DNA from 3 places in the Pseudomonas sp. I2 genome. Region 1 is predicted to be linked to each of the others. Evidence: predicted binding sites of a transcription regulator. Region 1 holds the regulator's gene; each other region holds the start of a gene.

Region 1 (5,387 bases):
GGGGAGAACTGCCCCTTGCCGTGCAACTGGTCCAGCAGCGACTCGAACTCGGCATCGGTGATCTCGTCGCCTTCGCCGCCGACCGCCTCGCCCTGCCTCTGCTCGGCAGCCTCGGCCTGGGCCTTGACCGCGTCGAGGGAGTCGAGCAGTTGTTCGAATTCGCTATCGGTGATGTCCGCCTCGGCAGCCGGCGCTTCGGCGACCGCTGCCGGCGCCTGCTCAGGGGCCGGCGCCTCGGCCTCGGCTGCGGCAGGCTCTGCCAGGCGCGACAGGGCCGCCAGCAGCTCGGGCGTGGCCGGGGTGACGTCGCTGCGCTCGCGCACCTGGCCGAACATGCCATTGACCGTGTCCAGCGCCTCGAGGACCACGTCCATCAGCTCTGCGTCGACCCGGCGCTCCCCTTTGCGCAAGACGTCGAACACGTTCTCGGCGATATGGCAGCACTCCACCAGCTCGTTGAGCTGGAGGAAGCCGGCGCCCCCTTTAACAGTGTGAAAACCGCGAAAGATCGCATTGAGCAGGTCCGCGTCGTCGGGCCGGCTTTCCAGCTCGACCAGTTGCTCGGACAGTTGCTCGAGAATTTCGCCGGCTTCTACCAGGAAATCCTGGAGGATTTCTTCATCGGCGCCGAAGCTCATTGAACGTGCTCCCTAAAAACCCAGGCTGGACAGCAGATCGTCGACATCGTCCTGACCGGACACGACGTCTTCACGCTTATCGGCATGAATCTGCGGACCTTCACCCCGGGCCGGATGTTTTTCTTGATCTTTTTCAGCGCGCAGCTGCTGGTGGTCATGTTCGATACCGGCAAAACGGTCGACCTGGCTTGCCATCAGCACGAGCTTGAGCAGATTGCTTTCGACTTCGGTGACCAACGCGGTCACGCGCTTGATCACCTGGCCGGTCAGGTCTTGATAGTCCTGGGCCAGGAGAATGTCGTTGAGATGGCCTGCGACCTTGCGGTTACCCTCGACGCTGTGCGTCAGGAAACTGTCGACGCGCTTGACCAGCTCGCGAAACTCCGGCGCGGCGACCTCGCGGCGCATGAAGCGCTGCCAGTCGGCACTCAGGTTCTGGGCTTCGGCGGCCAGGTCGTTGAGCACCGGGGTGCCCGCTTCCACCAGGTCCATGGTGCGGTTGGCGGCGCCCTCGGTGAGCTTGACCACATAGGCCAGGCGCTCGGTGGCGTCGGTGATCTGCGACATTTCCTCGGCCTGCGGCATGCGCGGGTCGATCTGGAAACTGACGATCGCGCTGTGCAACTCGCGGGTGAGCTTGCCGACTTCCTGGTACAGGCCGCGGTCGCGGGTCTGGTTCAGTTGGTGGATCAACTGCACCGCCTCGCCGAACCGGCCGTGCTCAAGGCTCTCGACCAGTTCCTGGGCATGTTTCTTCAGGGTCGATTCGAACTCACCCAGCGACGTGTTTTTCTGCTCCATGGCGCCCCCTGACGTGACTCAACCGTTGACGCGTTCGAAGATCTTCTCGATCTTCTCCTTGAGCACCTGGGCGGTAAAAGGCTTGACCACATAGCCGTTGACCCCGGCCTGGGCCGCTTCGATGATCTGGTCGCGCTTGGCCTCGGCAGTCACCATCAGCACCGGCATGTGTTTGAGGCGGTCATGGGCGCGGACCTTGCGCAGCAGGTCGATGCCGGACATGCCGGGCATGTTCCAGTCGGTCACCAGGAAATCGTAATGGCCGTTTTCCAGCATCGGCAGCGCCGTGGTGCCGTCGTCGGCCTCGTCGGTGTTGGTGAAGCCCAGGTCACGCAACAGGTTCTTGATGATCCGCCGCATCGTCGAAAAGTCGTCAACGATGAGGATTTTCATGTCTTTGTTCAATTAGACCTCCAAGCAGTCCTAGACGCGCTCGGCCCCGAGCACGCATTCAATCAATTGGGCATCATTTACAACGACTGCGGCGAACCTGGCTTCAGCGCGCCCGCCATTCCCCCAGGCGGCTGCGCAGGCGCGCCGCGCACTGGCTGTGCAACTGGCTGACACGCGACTCGCTGACCCCCAGTACCTCACCGATCTCCTTGAGGTTCAGCTCTTCGTCGTAGTACAGCGCCAGCACCAGGCGCTCACGCTCCGGCAGGTTGGCGATCGCATCGGCCAGCGCGGCCTGGAAGCGCTCGTCCTCCAGGTCGCGCGAGGGCTCCTGCTGGCCACTGGCGCCATCCTCGTGCAGCCCCTCGTGCTCGCCGTCCTGCAACAGGTCGTCGAAGCTGAACAGGCGGCTGCCCAAGGTATCGTTCAGGATCCCGTAGTAATCATCGAGACTCAATTGGAGTTCGGCAGCAACTTCATGATCTTTAGCGTCACGGCCGGTACGCGCCTCGACGGCACGTATCGCGTCACTGACCATACGGGTGTTGCGGTGCACCGAGCGCGGCGCCCAGTCGCCCTTGCGGACCTCGTCGAGCATGGCGCCACGGATGCGGATACCGGCGTAGGTCTCGAAGCTGGCGCCCTTGCTGGCATCGTACTTGTTGGCCACTTCCAGCAGGCCGATCATGCCGGACTGGATCAGGTCCTCGACCTGCACGCTGGCCGGCAGGCGCGCCAGCAGGTGATAGGCGATGCGCTTGACCAGCGGGGCGTAGCGTTCGACCAGTTCGTACTGGGCATCGCGCGACGCCTTGCTGTACATCTTGAAACCGCTCGCGTTCATAGCACCGGCCCTGCGCTGGTGGGCTGCACCAGGCGCTCGACGAAAAACTCCAGGTGCCCGCGCGGGTTGGCCGGCAACGGCCAGCTGTCGACCTTCTGCGCGATGGCCTTGAACGCCAGCGCACACTTGGACCGCGGGAAAGCCTCGTAGACCGCCCGCTGCTTCTGCACCGCCTTGCGCACGCATTCGTCGTAGGGCACGGCGCCGACATACTGCAGCGCGACATCGAGGAAACGATCGGTGACCTTGGTCAACTTGGCGAACAGGTTGCGGCCCTCCTGCGGGCTCTGCGCCATGTTGGCCAGCACGCGAAAACGGTTCATGCCGTAGTCGCGGTTGAGCAGCTTGATCAGGGCGTAGGCGTCGGTGATCGAGGTCGGCTCGTCGCACACCACCAGCAGCACTTCCTGGGCCGCGCGGACGAAGCTGACCACCGAGTCGCCGATGCCGGCGGCGGTGTCGATCACCAGCACGTCGAGGTTGTCGCCGATCTCGCTGAACGCCTGGATCAGGCCGGCATGCTGGGCAGGCGCCAGGTGCACCATGCTCTGGGTGCCAGAGGCGGCCGGGACGATGCGCACGCCACCGGGCCCCTGCAACAGCACGTCGCGCAGTTCGCAGCGGCCTTCGATGACATCGGCCAGGGTGTGCTTGGGCGTGAGGCCCAGCAGGACGTCGACGTTCGCCAGGCCCAGGTCGGCGTCCAGCAGCATGACCCGCCGGCCCAGCTCGGCCAGTGCCAGGGACAGGTTCACTGAAACGTTAGTCTTGCCGACGCCACCTTTGCCACCGGTTACGGCGATCACCTGTACGGGATGCATGCTACCCATGTTCGTTCTTTACCTTGTCTCGCTTGGACCCAGGCCACATGAGGGGCTGAACTCGACCCCCTGATGTAGGTACTTTGCGCTGCACATTCATCAACCCGCGCGCTTGCCAGGGTTGTGATAGAGATCAGCGAACATGTCGGCCATCGCCTCTTCGCTGGGCTCGTCCTGCATTTGCACACTGACTGCGCGGCTGACCAACTGGTGCTTGCGCGGCAGGTGCAGGTCGTCGGGAATGCGCGGCCCATCGGTAAGATAGGCCACCGGCAATTCATGACTGATGGCCAGGCTCAGCACTTCACCGAGGCTGGCCGTTTCATCGAGCTTGGTCAGGATACATCCGGCCAGGCCACAGCGCTTGTAGCTGTGGTAGGCGGCGGTCAGCACCTGCTTCTGGCTGGTGGTTGCCAGCACCAGGTAATTCTTGGCGGCAATGCCGCGCCCGGCAAGGGTTTCCAGTTGCATGCGCAGGGCCGGGTCGCTGGCTTGCAGGCCAGCGGTATCGATCAGCACCACGCGCTTGCGCAGCAACGGCTCCAGCGCCTGGGCCAAGGACTGGCCCGGATCGACGTAGGTCACCGGTACGTTGAGGATGCGCCCCAGTGTCTTGAGCTGCTCCTGGGCACCGATACGGAAGCTGTCCATGCTCACCAGCGCCAGGTTATGCGCGCCGTACTTGAGCACGTAGCGCGCCGCCAGCTTGGCCAGGGTGGTGGTCTTGCCCATGCCGGCCGGGCCGACCATGGCGATCACCCCGCCCTCCTCGATCGGCTCCACCTCTGGAACCTCGATCATCCGCGCCAGGTGCGCCAGGACCATGCGCCAGGCATGCCGTGGTTCGCCGATCTCGGCGGTCAGGTCGAGCAGTTCGCGGGCGATCGGGCCGGACAGGCCGATGCGCTGCAGGCGGCGCCAGAGGTTGGCCTGCTGCGGCTTGCTGCCCTGCAACTGGCTCCAGGCCAGGGAGCCGAGCTGCACTTCGAGCAGCTCGCGCAGCCCCGACAGCTCCGAGCGCATGGCATCGAACAGACGCGGGTCGACGGCAGCCGGAGCCTGCGCGGCGGCAGGCGGCGGCAGGTCGACATGGGGCTCGACCAACGGCTCCGAGGCGGTCAGCGGCAGGCCGGCGAACAATTGGCGGTTGCCTTCGTCGGTGTCGTTGCGGCTGCCCAGCTCGGCCTGGGCGGTGGCGATGCGCGACTGGGTCTTGCGCAGTTCGTCCTCGAGCTCGGCATTGGGCACACGTGGGGCCAGGGCGGACAGCTTGTAGTCCAGCGCGGCCGTCAACTCGACACCGCCGGCGATGCGCCGGTTGCCGATGATGGCGGCATCGGCGCCCAGCTCATCGCGAACCAGCTTCATGGCCTGGCGCATATCGGCGGCGAAAAAACGCTTAACTTGCATAACCCACTACCTCAGCCATTGGGGCCCACGGTGGCAACGATGGTGACTTGCTTGTTGTCAGGTATTTCCTGATACGCCAGAACATGCAAATTCGGTACAGCCAGGCGGCCGAATCGCGACAGCATCGCGCGGATCGGGCCCGCTACCAGCAGGATAGCCGGATGACCCTGCATTTCCTGGCGCTGGGCCGCCTCGATCAACGAACGTTGCAGCTTCTCGGCCATGCTCGGCTCCAGGAGAACACCGTCTTCCTGGCCTTGCCCGGCCCTTTGCAGACTATTGAGCAAAATCTGTTCCAACCTGGGCTCCAGGGTGATCACAGGCAGCTCGGACTCAGTGCCGACAATGCTTTGCACGATAGCGCGACACAATCCGACGCGCACCGCCGCCACCAGCGCGGCGGTATCTTGACTCTTGCCCGCATTGTTGGCGATCGCCTCGGCAATGCTGCGGATATCGCGCACCGGTACCTGCTCGGCG
Region 2 (5,387 bases), on a different contig from region 1:
GATGTGTCCACCCTTGGCCGCCAGGACCTTCTCGCCGCGGTACTCGCCGGGGCTGCGGGCGTCCCAGATGGCCAGGTCGGTCGCGCCCAGGCGGCTTTGCAGGTATTCGCGGGTGGCCGTGGGTTCCGGGTGCAGTTGCAGGTGGACCGGGCCGCCGGCGCTGGGTGGCACCTCGGTGGAGAGCTTGTCCGCCGGCCACGCCTGGATACCGCCATTGAGGTAGTGGTAGGCCTTGTGGCCGATGACATCGAGCATCCAGATGAAGCGCCCGGCCCAGCCGCCGCCTTCGTCGTCGTAGACCACATAGACCGCGTCGTCGCGGTGGCCGAGCTCGCCGAACAGCTTCTCCAGGTCGGCGCGCGCCGGCAGCAGGCCGGGGGCTGGCGGCTGGCCCAGCTGGGTGCGCTTGGGATCGACGAAGCGGGCGCCAGGGATATGCCCGCTGCCATAGCGGTTGGCGCAGGTCAAGTCGACCAGGATCAGCTGTGGCGAAGCCAGGCGTGGCAGCAGGTCGGCCGGTTCGATCACCAGAGGCAAGCCGGAAAAGTCAGTCATCCACGGTCTCCAGGGTGGAATAGAGGGGGCGATTGTAGCGCAAGGCTCAGGCGTTGCGGTTGGCAAAGGTGGCCAGGGCGCGCTCCAGGCATTGCGCGGTCTTGCCGAACGCCTGCACGCCGATATCGGCCAGCGGTTTGCCACCCTGGTCGGCGATCACCAGCATCAGCGGCTGGCCATCGACCGCCAGCGAACGCAGCAGCAGGTGCTCGCTGCGCCAGAAGGTGCGCAGCGGCGCTGGCATCAGCGCGCAGAACTGGGCGTGGTTCTCCGGCGTCAGACGTAACTGCGCCGCCTGGCTCATCAGGCGTTGCAACAGTTTGCTCTGGGCCAGCGGCAGCACCAGGGCAGAGGCCTCCTTGGGATGGCCGGCGGCCTGTTGCACGCGCAGGCACTCGTTGGGCTTGTCGAGCATCAACAGCATGACCCGTTGCATGCCGCAGGCCAGCAGGGCGTCGCTGCCTTGGGTGGCGAGGTGAATGGCGTTGCTGAACGGGCTGGGGGTCACCAGCAGTTCGCCGCACAGCCTGCGCCAGCGCTCCAGGTCCTGGCTGGGTGGTGGCGGCGGGGCGAGCATGTCCGGGTGTGGGCGGCGCTGCTGCCATGGCCAGATCAGTGCCTCGGCGGGATGGAATAGCGCGTGCCGGGCATGCTGGCGGGCACTGGCCGCAGCCTGCTGGTGGACTTGCTGCTGCACGTCGTCCAGGGACGTCTGCAGGTACAGGGCGGTCAGCAACTGCCAGCGCAGCAGGTGTGGGTGGTCCCAGCCGACCTGGGCCGCCAGGGCCAGGCCGTTGGCCAGCAGCACGGTGTTGGCCGGCTGGTTGAACCAACGCCGCAGCCCGGGCTCGTCGTCCAGGCGCTGTTGCTGGCTGAGGCGGTCCTGGTCACGGGCGATGTTCAGCACCTGGGCCAGTCGTTCGCGTTCGTCCATCAGCAGGCGGTAGCCCTGGGTCACCCATTCGGGTAGGCGCCAGTGCTCGGCCATGGCCTGGCACAGTTGCATGATGCGCACGCCGAACAACTCGTGCTCGACCTCGGCGGCCTCCTCGTCCTTGTGGATGACCCGCAGCTCCCAGGCGTCGAGCAGCCTGGGATAGGCCAGCGCCAGGGGCCAGAGCGGGGAGAGAAACAGCAGGCTGCCCCAGTGGATCTCTTGCCACAGCCGTGCCAGGCGGCTGGCGAACAAGCCGTTGGCCTGCTGGGTGGCGTGCTGGCTGATCAGCAGGAACTGGCGCAACACCGGTGGGATCTCCTCGCCCGGCACGGCGGGCAGGCGCGCCAGCAACTCGGCGCTGCGCGCCAGGCCCAGGCGGTTGAGGGCGATCTCGAGGCTTTCGGCGGGCTCGGCCAGGCTGGCATTGGCCGGATGGTTGGCCTCGCGCATGACCGACAGCACCAGGGCCGGGCTGTCCTGCATCAGTTCGGCGATATCGCGCAGGGAGCGGCGGCTGTCGTTGATGGCCGACAACACCTGGTCATGGCTCTGCTTCGGCACCGGCAGGCGGATGCCATCGAGCAGCTTTACCCAGGCCTGGAGCGTGCGCGGAGCCTGATTTGGCACCTTGGTTTCGATTGGCATTTTGATATCAGTCCGAACTGGCTTTTCACGTTTAGTGGCTATAGTCTGGCGCAGTTCTGCCGATAAGTAGAAGAGCGTTCCAATGCGCCCGCCCCTGACCCTGACTGCAAGTGCTTTGAACCTATGGCTAAAATTATCGGCATCATCGTCGTAATCGCGAGCGTGCTCGGCGGATACGTGCTTTCCCACGGCAAGATCGCGGCACTGATCCAGCCGTTCGAAGTGCTGATCATCGGTGGTGCCGCCTTCGGTGCGTTTCTTCAGGCCAACCCTGGCCACATGACCCTGCATGTGATGAAGAAGTCGCTGAAGATGTTCGGCACCCGCTTCACCCACACTTTCTACCTGGAGGTGCTGGGCCTGATCTACGAGATCCTCAACAAGAGCCGCCGCGAAGGTATGATGGCCATCGAGGGTGACATCGAAGACCCGGCCGCCAGCCCTATCTTCGCCAAGTACCCGACGGTGCTGGGCGACGAGCGCATGACCGCGTTCGTCTGCGACTACCTGCGCATCATGTCCACCGGCAACATGGCGCCGCACGAGCTCGAGGGCCTGTTCGACATGGAACTGATGAGCCTGAAGGAAGAGCTGGACCACCCTGCGCACGCGGTGAACAGTGTTGCCGACGGCATGCCGGGCTTCGGTATCGTCGCGGCGGTCCTGGGCATCGTGGTGACCATGGCGTCCCTGGGCGATGGCGACCAGACGTCCATCGGCCTGCATGTGGGCGCGGCGCTGGTGGGTACCTTCTTCGGTATTCTCGCCGCCTATGGCTTCTTCGGCCCGCTGTCCAACGCCTTGCGCCACGACGCCAAGGAAGAACTGAACGTCTACGAGGCGATCAAGGCCTCGCTGGTGGCCTCGGCTTCCGGCATGCCGCCGTCGTTGGCCGTGGAGTTCGGCCGCAAGGTGTTGTACCCGGCGCACCGTCCGAGCTTCGCCGAACTGGAACAAGCGGTCCGCGGTCGCTAAGCCATGGAGAACAATCAACCCATCATCGTCAAGCGCGTCAAGCGCTTTGGCGACGGCCACCACGGTGGTTCCTGGAAGATCGCCTTCGCTGACTTCGCCACGGCGATGATGGCATTCTTCCTGGTGCTCTGGTTGCTGTCCACGGCCACGCCCGAGCAGAAGATCGCCATCGCCGGCTACTTCAAGGACCCGATTGGCTTTTCCGAGAGCGGTACCCCCTACATCATCGACCTGGGCGGCTCGCCGAAACTGGCGCCGGAGAAGACCATCAACCCGGAGGCGGAGTCCGAGCCTATGCCCGACACCAGCATCCAGCTGGACAAGGACCGGGTCGAGAGCCTGGCCGAGCAGGTCGAGCAGGAACGCCTCCAGTTGCTGTTGCAGGAACTGCAGAACAAGGTCGAGGAAAATCCCCAGCTGCAGAAGTTCAAGGACCAGATCCTGTTCGAGATCACCCAGGATGGCCTGCGCATCCAAATCATGGACGCCGAGAACCGGCCGATGTTCGACCTGGGCAGTGCGCGCCTGCAGCCGTACTTCGAGGACATCCTGCTGGCCATGGCCGACACCATCAAGGCGGTGCCGAACAAGATCAGCATCAGCGGCCATACCGATGCCAAGCCCTATGCCGGCACTGGCGAGTTCGGCAACTGGGAGCTGTCGGCCAGCCGTGCCAACGCCGCGCGCCGGGCGCTGGTCGCCGGTGGCTATCCAGATGCGCAGGTGGCGCGGGTGGTCGGCTATGCCTCGTCGTCGCTGTTCGACCGCAAGGATCCGTTCAACCCGGTCAACCGGCGTATCGACATCATCGTCCTGACCAAGAAGGCCCAGCGCACCATCGAAGGCGAGCAGGGCACACAGCAAGCGCCGGAGATGCCCGCCGATGGCGCACCGGGTGCCTCGGCTTCGCCGGCGCCGGGCCAGGGCGATGCCGCCCAGGCTCCGATGCAGCCACGCGAGCTACGTCAGAAGCTGAATATCTTCGAGGATGGCGTGCTGAAGATGGATGACGCCCAGGAATAATTCCTGCTGTCAGTGCTGGCCCTTTTGCGGGCAAGCCCGTTCCCACACGGGGCTGCAACCCGCCTCATTCATGATCGACTCGGCCCTTGTGGGAGCGGGCTTGCCCGCGAAAAGGCCAACGCCGATGCCCGGGCTCAGTAGCTGTCCTGCGCCAAGCTGGCAATGATCGAGCGGTAGCTGCTCATCCGCTGCGGCTTGATGCGCCCTTCCTCCAGCGCCTGGAGCAGGGCGCAGCCAGGCTCGCGGTCGTGCTTGCAGTCGCGGAAGCGGCAATGGCCGAGCAGGTCGCGGAACTCGATGAAGCCTGCCTCGATGTCGTCGCGGCTGACATGGCCCAGGCCGAACTCGCGGATGCCGGGCGAGTCGATCAGGTCGCCGCCATTGGGGAAGTGATAGAGGCGGGCAGTGGTCGTGGTGTGGGTGCCCTGGCCGGACCACTCGGAGAGATCGCCCACGCGGGTCTGCGCCTGCGGCAGCAGGCTGTTGACCAGCGATGACTTGCCCACCCCGGACTGGCCGACGAAGACGCTGATATGCCCGTCCAGCGCCTGTTGCAGGCGCTGCATGCCATCGCCCTGGTGGGCCGAAACCTCCAGCAGCGGGTAGCCCAGCTCGCGGTACACCGCCAGCAGGGCCTCGAGCGTCGAGGCATTGCCCTCGTCGATCAGGTCGGCCTTGTTCAGCAGCAGCAGGGGGCGGATGCCCGCATGCTCGGCCGCCACCAGGTAGCGATCGATCAGGTTGGCCTGGGGCTCGGGGACCGGGGCGAAAACGATCACGATCAGATCGACGTTGGCCGCTACCGGCTTGAGCTGGCCATGGTTGTTCGGCCGGCACAGCTCGGCGCTGCGCGGCATCTGCGCGACGATCACGCCGTTGCCCTGGTTGCCGGCACGCCACACCACCCGGTCGCCGGTGACCAGCGCCGGCAGGTTGGCCCGCAGGTGGCAGCGGAACACCTGGCCTGCCGCCTCGCCGTCCTGGGCCTCGACCTCCACCTGCACGCCGAAGTGGGCGATCACCAGGCCCAGTTGCTCAGGCCCCAGGTCGCCACCTTCCAGTTCCTGCAGGGCATGCTGCTCGCGTTTGGCAGCGCGGGCGGCGCGTTCGCCCTGGATCTTTTCGATGCGCCAGTTCTGGCGGCGGTTGAGCTGGCGTTTGGCCATGGAGGTTCCGTGTCGGCGGGGCAGAAGAAAAACGGCAGGCAGTTTAGCACGCCCGGCTGGCGTGCCATTCCGTTACCTTTCCAGCG
Region 3 (5,387 bases), on a different contig from region 1:
ATCGGCGTAGCAGGTATCGCGTTGCTCGCGATCGATGAAGTGACGCACGTACTCGCCCACCACCAGGCCACCGAAATGCGCCTGGAGCTCGCCGCTGAGCCAGCTCTTGCCGCTGGACTCGGGGCCGCACAGCACCAGGACCTTCATGCGGCGCAGGCCAGCGCCGGGTCGCGCCGCCATTCCAGCCAGCCGCGCAAGGCGATGAGGGTGAACAGGGCATAGAGCGCGGCGGTCAGGTACAGGGCCTTGTGCAGGAACAGGCCGACGAAGACCACGTCCACCACGACCCACAGCGCCCAGCACTGCAGGCGCTTCTGCGCCATCCACAGCTGCGCCACCAGGCTCAGGCCGGTCAGGGTGGCATCCAGCCAGGGTTGGGCGGCGTCGGTCCAGTGCGCCATGGCCGCGCCCAGGCCCAGGCCGGCCAGCAGGCCGATCCCCAGGCCGCCGAGCAACGGCGCGGTGCCGAGGCGGGTCACCTGGCGCGCGTCCTCGACCCGGTCCGGGCGCGTCCATTGCCACCAGCCATAGAGCTGCAGCACGGCATAGACCAGTTGCAGGAGCATGTCGGAATACAGCTTCACCTCGTAGAAGACCCAGCTGTAGAGCAACACCATCACCAGGCCGATCGGCCAGCACCAGGGGTTCTGCTTGACCGTGAGCCATACGGCGATGACGCCGAGCGCGGCGGCGAAGAGTTCGAGGCCGGACATCGGCGATCCTTGGGGGAGGGAAAGGGCGCGATTGTAGCTTGTGGGGCGGGGAAGGTGAATCGTGGGGCTGCTTCGAGGTGATCGCCTTATGCAGGAGGTGTTCGGTCTGGCCTATTCGCGGGCAAGCCCGCACCCACATGGCCCTGCAAGCCGCATCATACGCGATCCACTCGGAACCTGTGACGGTTGACGCAGGACCCTGTGGGAGCGGGCTTGCCCGCGAAGGGCCGCAGAGCGGCCCCAGGCTACAAGGCTCAGACCCGAAACTGGCGCAGCAACTGCTCCAGCTCCTCGCTCAGCCGCGCCAGGGCCGCCCCGGCATCGCGCGACTGCAACGCCGCCTCGGCGGTCTGCTGGGACAACCCGGCGGTATCGAGGACATTGCGGTTGATCTCTTCGACCACATGGGACTGCTGCAAGGTCGCGCTGGCGATCGAGGCATTGAGCGCGGTCAGGTTGTGCAGCGCCTGGCTGATCGCGTCCAGGCTGCTGCCGGCTTCGCGGGCCTGCTCGACGGTCTGGCGCGAGGCCTCGGCGCTGGTGTCGATGGCCCTGACCGCCGCTTCCGACTGGCCTTGCAGGTGCTCGATCATGGTCTGGATCTCGGCGGTCGACTGCGCGGTGCGCTGGGCCAGCAGGCGCACCTCGTCGGCGACCACGGCGAAGCCACGGCCCTGCTCGCCGGCGCGAGCCGCCTCGATGGCGGCATTGAGGGCGAGCAGGTTGGTCTGTTCGGCGATCGAGCGGATCACTTCCAGCACGCCGCCGATCCGGGTGCTGTGCCCGGCCAGTTCACGGATCACCTGGACTGCCTGGTCGATCGTGGTCGAAAGCCGGTCGATCTGCTGCAGGCTGCCGTGGATCGCCTGCTGGCCGTGGCCGACCTGCTGCTGCGCGGCGCGCATCTCGCTGGCGGCCTGTTCGGCGGTCTTGGCCACGTCCTGCACGGCGTAGGTGACTTCGTTGACAGCGGTGGCGACCTGGTCCATCTGCAGCGACTGCTGGGCGCTGCGCTCCTGGGCGGAGCCTGCGTTGTCGCCGACGTGGCTGGCGGACTGGGCCAGGGCATGGGCGGCCCCCTGCAGTTGGCCGACCACGCCCTGCAGCTTGCCGTTGAAGCGATTGAAGTGCTCGCCCAGGTGGGTGATCTCGTCGCGGCCATGGGTGTCCAGGCGCCGGGTCAGGTCGCTCTCGCCGCTGGCGATGTTGCCCATGGCGTGCACCGCCTCCTGCAACGGGCGGGCGATGCTGCGGGCGATGAGCACGACCAGCAGGGCCATCAGCAGGGCGATCCCCAGGCCCACCAGGGACGCATCGCGCACCTGGCGGGCGAATTCGGCCTGCACGTCATCGATGTACACGCCCGAGCCGATGATCCAGCCCCAAGGCTCGAACAGTTGGATGTAGGAGGTCTTGGCCACGGCCTCGCTGGCGCCGGGCTTGGGCCAGCGGTAGTCGACCGGGCCTGCGCCCTGGCTGCGGGCCAGGGCGACCATCTCGTTGAACACGGCAAAGCCGTCGGGGTCGCGGACGGCGGAAAGGTCCTGGCCGTCGAGCTTGGGGTTGACGGGATGCATGACCATCCTCGGCCCCAGGTCATTGATCCAGAAATAGTCGTCCTTGTCGTAGCGCAGGCCGCGTATCACCTGCAACGCCTGTTGCTGGGCGGCCTCGCGGCCCAGCGTGCCGGCCGCTTCCAGGCCCTGGTAGTAGGCCAGCACGCCGGCGGCGGTCTGCACCACGTGGCGGGTCTTCTCGGCCTTGGCCTGGTACAGGCTGCCGTGCAACTGGCGCAACATCAGCAGGCCGAGGATCACCAGCATGGCCACCGCCACCACCAGGATCAACGACAGACGCCGGCTGATCGACATCGACCTCAGGGTCTTCATGAGTGCTCACTCCCGTATTCGTTCTTGTTATCAGGCGCATCCAAGCACGCTTTCGCGGCGGCCACACACTCGACCAAGGGCTAAGTGCCTGGCGCGGCGATCCGTGTTGCATGCGGCACAAGCCATTGGCAGGCCGCTCTGATAGGATCTCGGCCGCGCAAGATGAAACCTTTAGGCTCGCCGAACTTTTCCACTGGCTTGGCGATCGACTGTCGCTGTAATACAGCCGGGCCGTGCGCGGCAATTCATAAGCAAATCAAGAACAAGGGGCCTGCACGCCGCAGCGCCCCATTGGGGGAACGATGGATTTTTGGAATGCCTTCCAGGCAATCATCTTGGGGATCGTCGAGGGATTGACGGAGTTTCTGCCGATCTCCAGTACCGGCCACCAGATCATCGTGGCCGACCTGATCGGCTTCGGTGGCGAGCGCGCCATGGCCTTCAACATCATCATCCAGCTGGGAGCGATCCTGGCGGTGGTGTGGGAGTTTCGCCGCAAGATCTTCGACGTGGTGCTTGGCCTGTCGAGCCAGCCCACGGCGCGCCGTTTCACCAGCAACCTGCTGCTGGCCTTCCTGCCGGCGGTGGTGCTGGGGGTGCTGTTCGCCGACCTGATTCACGCCTACCTGTTCAACCCGATCACCGTGGCCGCGGCCCTGGTGCTGGGCGGGGTGATCATGCTCTGGGCCGAGCGACGCGAGCATCGCATCGAGGTCGACCATGTCGACGACATGCGTTGGAGCCACGCCTTGAAGATCGGCTTCGTCCAGTGCCTGGCCATGATCCCGGGGACCTCGCGCTCGGGCTCGACGATCATCGGCGGGCTGCTGTTCGGCCTGTCGCGCAAGGCCGCCACCGAGTTCTCGTTCTTCCTGGCGATGCCGACCATGGTGGGTGCTGCGGTGTATTCGGGCTACAAGTACCGCGAGCTGTTCCAGCCGGACGACCTGCCGGTGTTCGCCATCGGCTTCGTGGTCTCGTTCATCTTCGCCATGATCGCCGTGCGTGGCCTGCTCAAGTTCATCGCCAACCACAGCTATGCGGTGTTCGCCTGGTACCGTATCGTCTTCGGCCTGCTGATCCTGGCGACCTGGCAGTTCGGCTGGGTCGACTGGGCCACGGCGCAGGGCTGACATGGCGCGGGTGCAGAGTGCGGCACGGCGGGGCGCCGGCCGCGAGGCAGCGGGCGTGCGCAACCTGCGCCTGAAGCTGCTGGCGTTGGCCGGATTGTGCCTGCTGCCGGGGCTGGGCGCGGCGCAGATGGCCTGGAGTGGGCAGTCCTGGTTGCCGCTGGCGCTCTATCCAGCGGTGAGCCTGGTCAGCCTGCTGCTCTACTGGCAGGACAAGCACCAGGCCCGTACCCAGGCCTGGCGTACGCCGGAGAAGGTGTTGCATGCCAGTGAGCTGTGCGGCGGCTGGCCGGGGGCTCTGCTGGCCCAGCAACTGTTCCGCCACAAGACGCGCAAGCTGTCGTATCAGTTGACCTTCTGGGGCATCGTTGGCTTGCACCAGGTGTTCTGGATCGACTATCTGGTGCTGGGCGGGCGCTGGCTGGGGTTCATGGGCGTTAGTGGTTGAGCTGGCGTCGTCCCCATCGCCGACAAGCCCCCACGGATTTCTGTGCATGGCGCAGATTCGGGAACACCGCTGGCCCGTGTGGGAGCCGGCTTGCCGGCGAATGGGCCGGCTCTGACAGCATCGGTGTATGGCAAGGGCTGCGCCCTTGTTCGCGGGCAAGCCCGCTCCCACACGGGCCCTGCAAGCCACCCATGCGTGATCGGCTTGGCGCCACAGTGGCACAGGGCTCGGATTTGCGAGCAGCACTGCTTCACCGGGGTGAGTCGAGCACACATGATGCGGTTTGCAGGGACCTGTGGGGGCTTGCTGGCGATGGGCTGCAACGCAGCCCGCAAGTCCCCTCACTCGATCACAGCAATCCCACCTGCAACCGCCTGGGCAGCCGCCTCACCACCAACTGGTGCGAGCGCTGCAACAGCTCGCTCAGCTCTTCGCGCCCCATGGGGTAGGGCGGTGCCATGCTGATCCAGCGTGCCCGTGCCAGGTAGGGCGCCGGGCGGATGCCAGGGCGGTCGCAGTAGCCGAGGAACAGGTCGTCGGCCACCTTGAACGACAACCCCGCTCCCGCCAGGTCGAGCACCGCGAACATCTTGTTGCCTGCCACCGAGAACACCCGGATACCGCCCCACTTGTAGTCTTCCCGTGCCCCGGGCAGCCCCAGGCAGAAGGCCGCCACTTCGTCCGGTGTCATCTTCCTAGACATAGCGCTCTCCACAACCCTCGAACGACGCCGCCAGGTGGTCGATCCACACGCGCATCGCCGGCAGCAGCCCACGCCGGTGAGGGTAGACCGCCTGCAGCCACCCGCCTGGCAGCGACCAGTCAGGCAGCAGGCGTACCAGTTCGCCACGCTCCAGTTCCTCTTCGCAGAACATGCTCGGCAGGGCCGTGAAGCCCAGCCCGGCGCGCACGGCCGCCTTGCGCACGACGAAGTCGTCGATGGCCAGGCGTGGCTCCAGCGCCACTTCCTGTTGCTGGTCATTTGGCCCGATCAGGCGAAAATGCACCAGCCGATCGGCCTCGGTCGCCCCCAGCACCGGCAGGCTGGCCAGCTCCGACGGGTCTTGCAGGTGGTCGGCGAAGCCCGGGGCGGCCACCAACTGCATCTGTGCCTGGCGCAGCCGGCGCGTGACCAGGGCCGGTTCTTCGTCGCCCAGGTCCCGCACCCGCAGGGCCACGTCGATGCCCTCGGAAATCAGGTCGACCC

What was found. The regulator FliA, encoded in region 1, starts transcription of late flagellar genes. The targets are predictions, from matches to a motif close to CTAAAGTTTNNNNNNNNNNNGCCGNTAA.
Region 2: a site for FliA is predicted at 2,176-2,203, ahead of motA (flagellar motor stator protein MotA). Genes of this name have one in related genera too.
Region 3: a site for FliA is predicted at 2,630-2,657, ahead of WCE05_RS19185 (methyl-accepting chemotaxis protein). Genes of this name have one in related genera too.

What each region holds. Positions count from the first base shown of each region.
Region 1 is NZ_JBCGFQ010000034.1:20,363-25,749, reverse strand. Features, by position in the region: gene WCE05_RS17695 (chemotaxis protein CheA) at 1-638, opposite strand, end outside; gene WCE05_RS17690 (protein phosphatase CheZ) at 651-1,439, opposite strand; gene WCE05_RS17685 (chemotaxis response regulator CheY) at 1,458-1,832, opposite strand; gene fliA (RNA polymerase sigma factor FliA) at 1,936-2,676, opposite strand; gene fleN (flagellar synthesis regulator FleN) at 2,673-3,506, opposite strand; gene flhF (flagellar biosynthesis protein FlhF) at 3,597-4,907, opposite strand; gene flhA (flagellar biosynthesis protein FlhA) at 4,919-5,387, opposite strand, start outside.
Region 2 is NZ_JBCGFQ010000033.1:41,621-47,007, reverse strand. Features, by position in the region: gene WCE05_RS17490 (rhodanese-like domain-containing protein) at 1-555, opposite strand, end outside; gene WCE05_RS17485 (HDOD domain-containing protein) at 602-2,137, opposite strand; gene motA (flagellar motor stator protein MotA) at 2,261-3,112, shown strand; gene motB (flagellar motor protein MotB) at 3,116-4,135, shown strand; gene rsgA (small ribosomal subunit biogenesis GTPase RsgA) at 4,270-5,301, opposite strand.
Region 3 is NZ_JBCGFQ010000040.1:5,805-11,191, forward strand. Features, by position in the region: gene WCE05_RS19175 (AAA family ATPase) at 1-147, opposite strand, end outside; gene pnuC (nicotinamide riboside transporter PnuC) at 144-713, opposite strand; gene WCE05_RS19185 (methyl-accepting chemotaxis protein) at 968-2,602, opposite strand; gene WCE05_RS19190 (undecaprenyl-diphosphate phosphatase) at 2,905-3,735, shown strand; gene WCE05_RS19195 (DUF1294 domain-containing protein) at 3,737-4,180, shown strand; gene WCE05_RS19200 (MmcQ/YjbR family DNA-binding protein) at 4,530-4,871, opposite strand; gene WCE05_RS19205 (LysR substrate-binding domain-containing protein) at 4,876-5,387, opposite strand, start outside.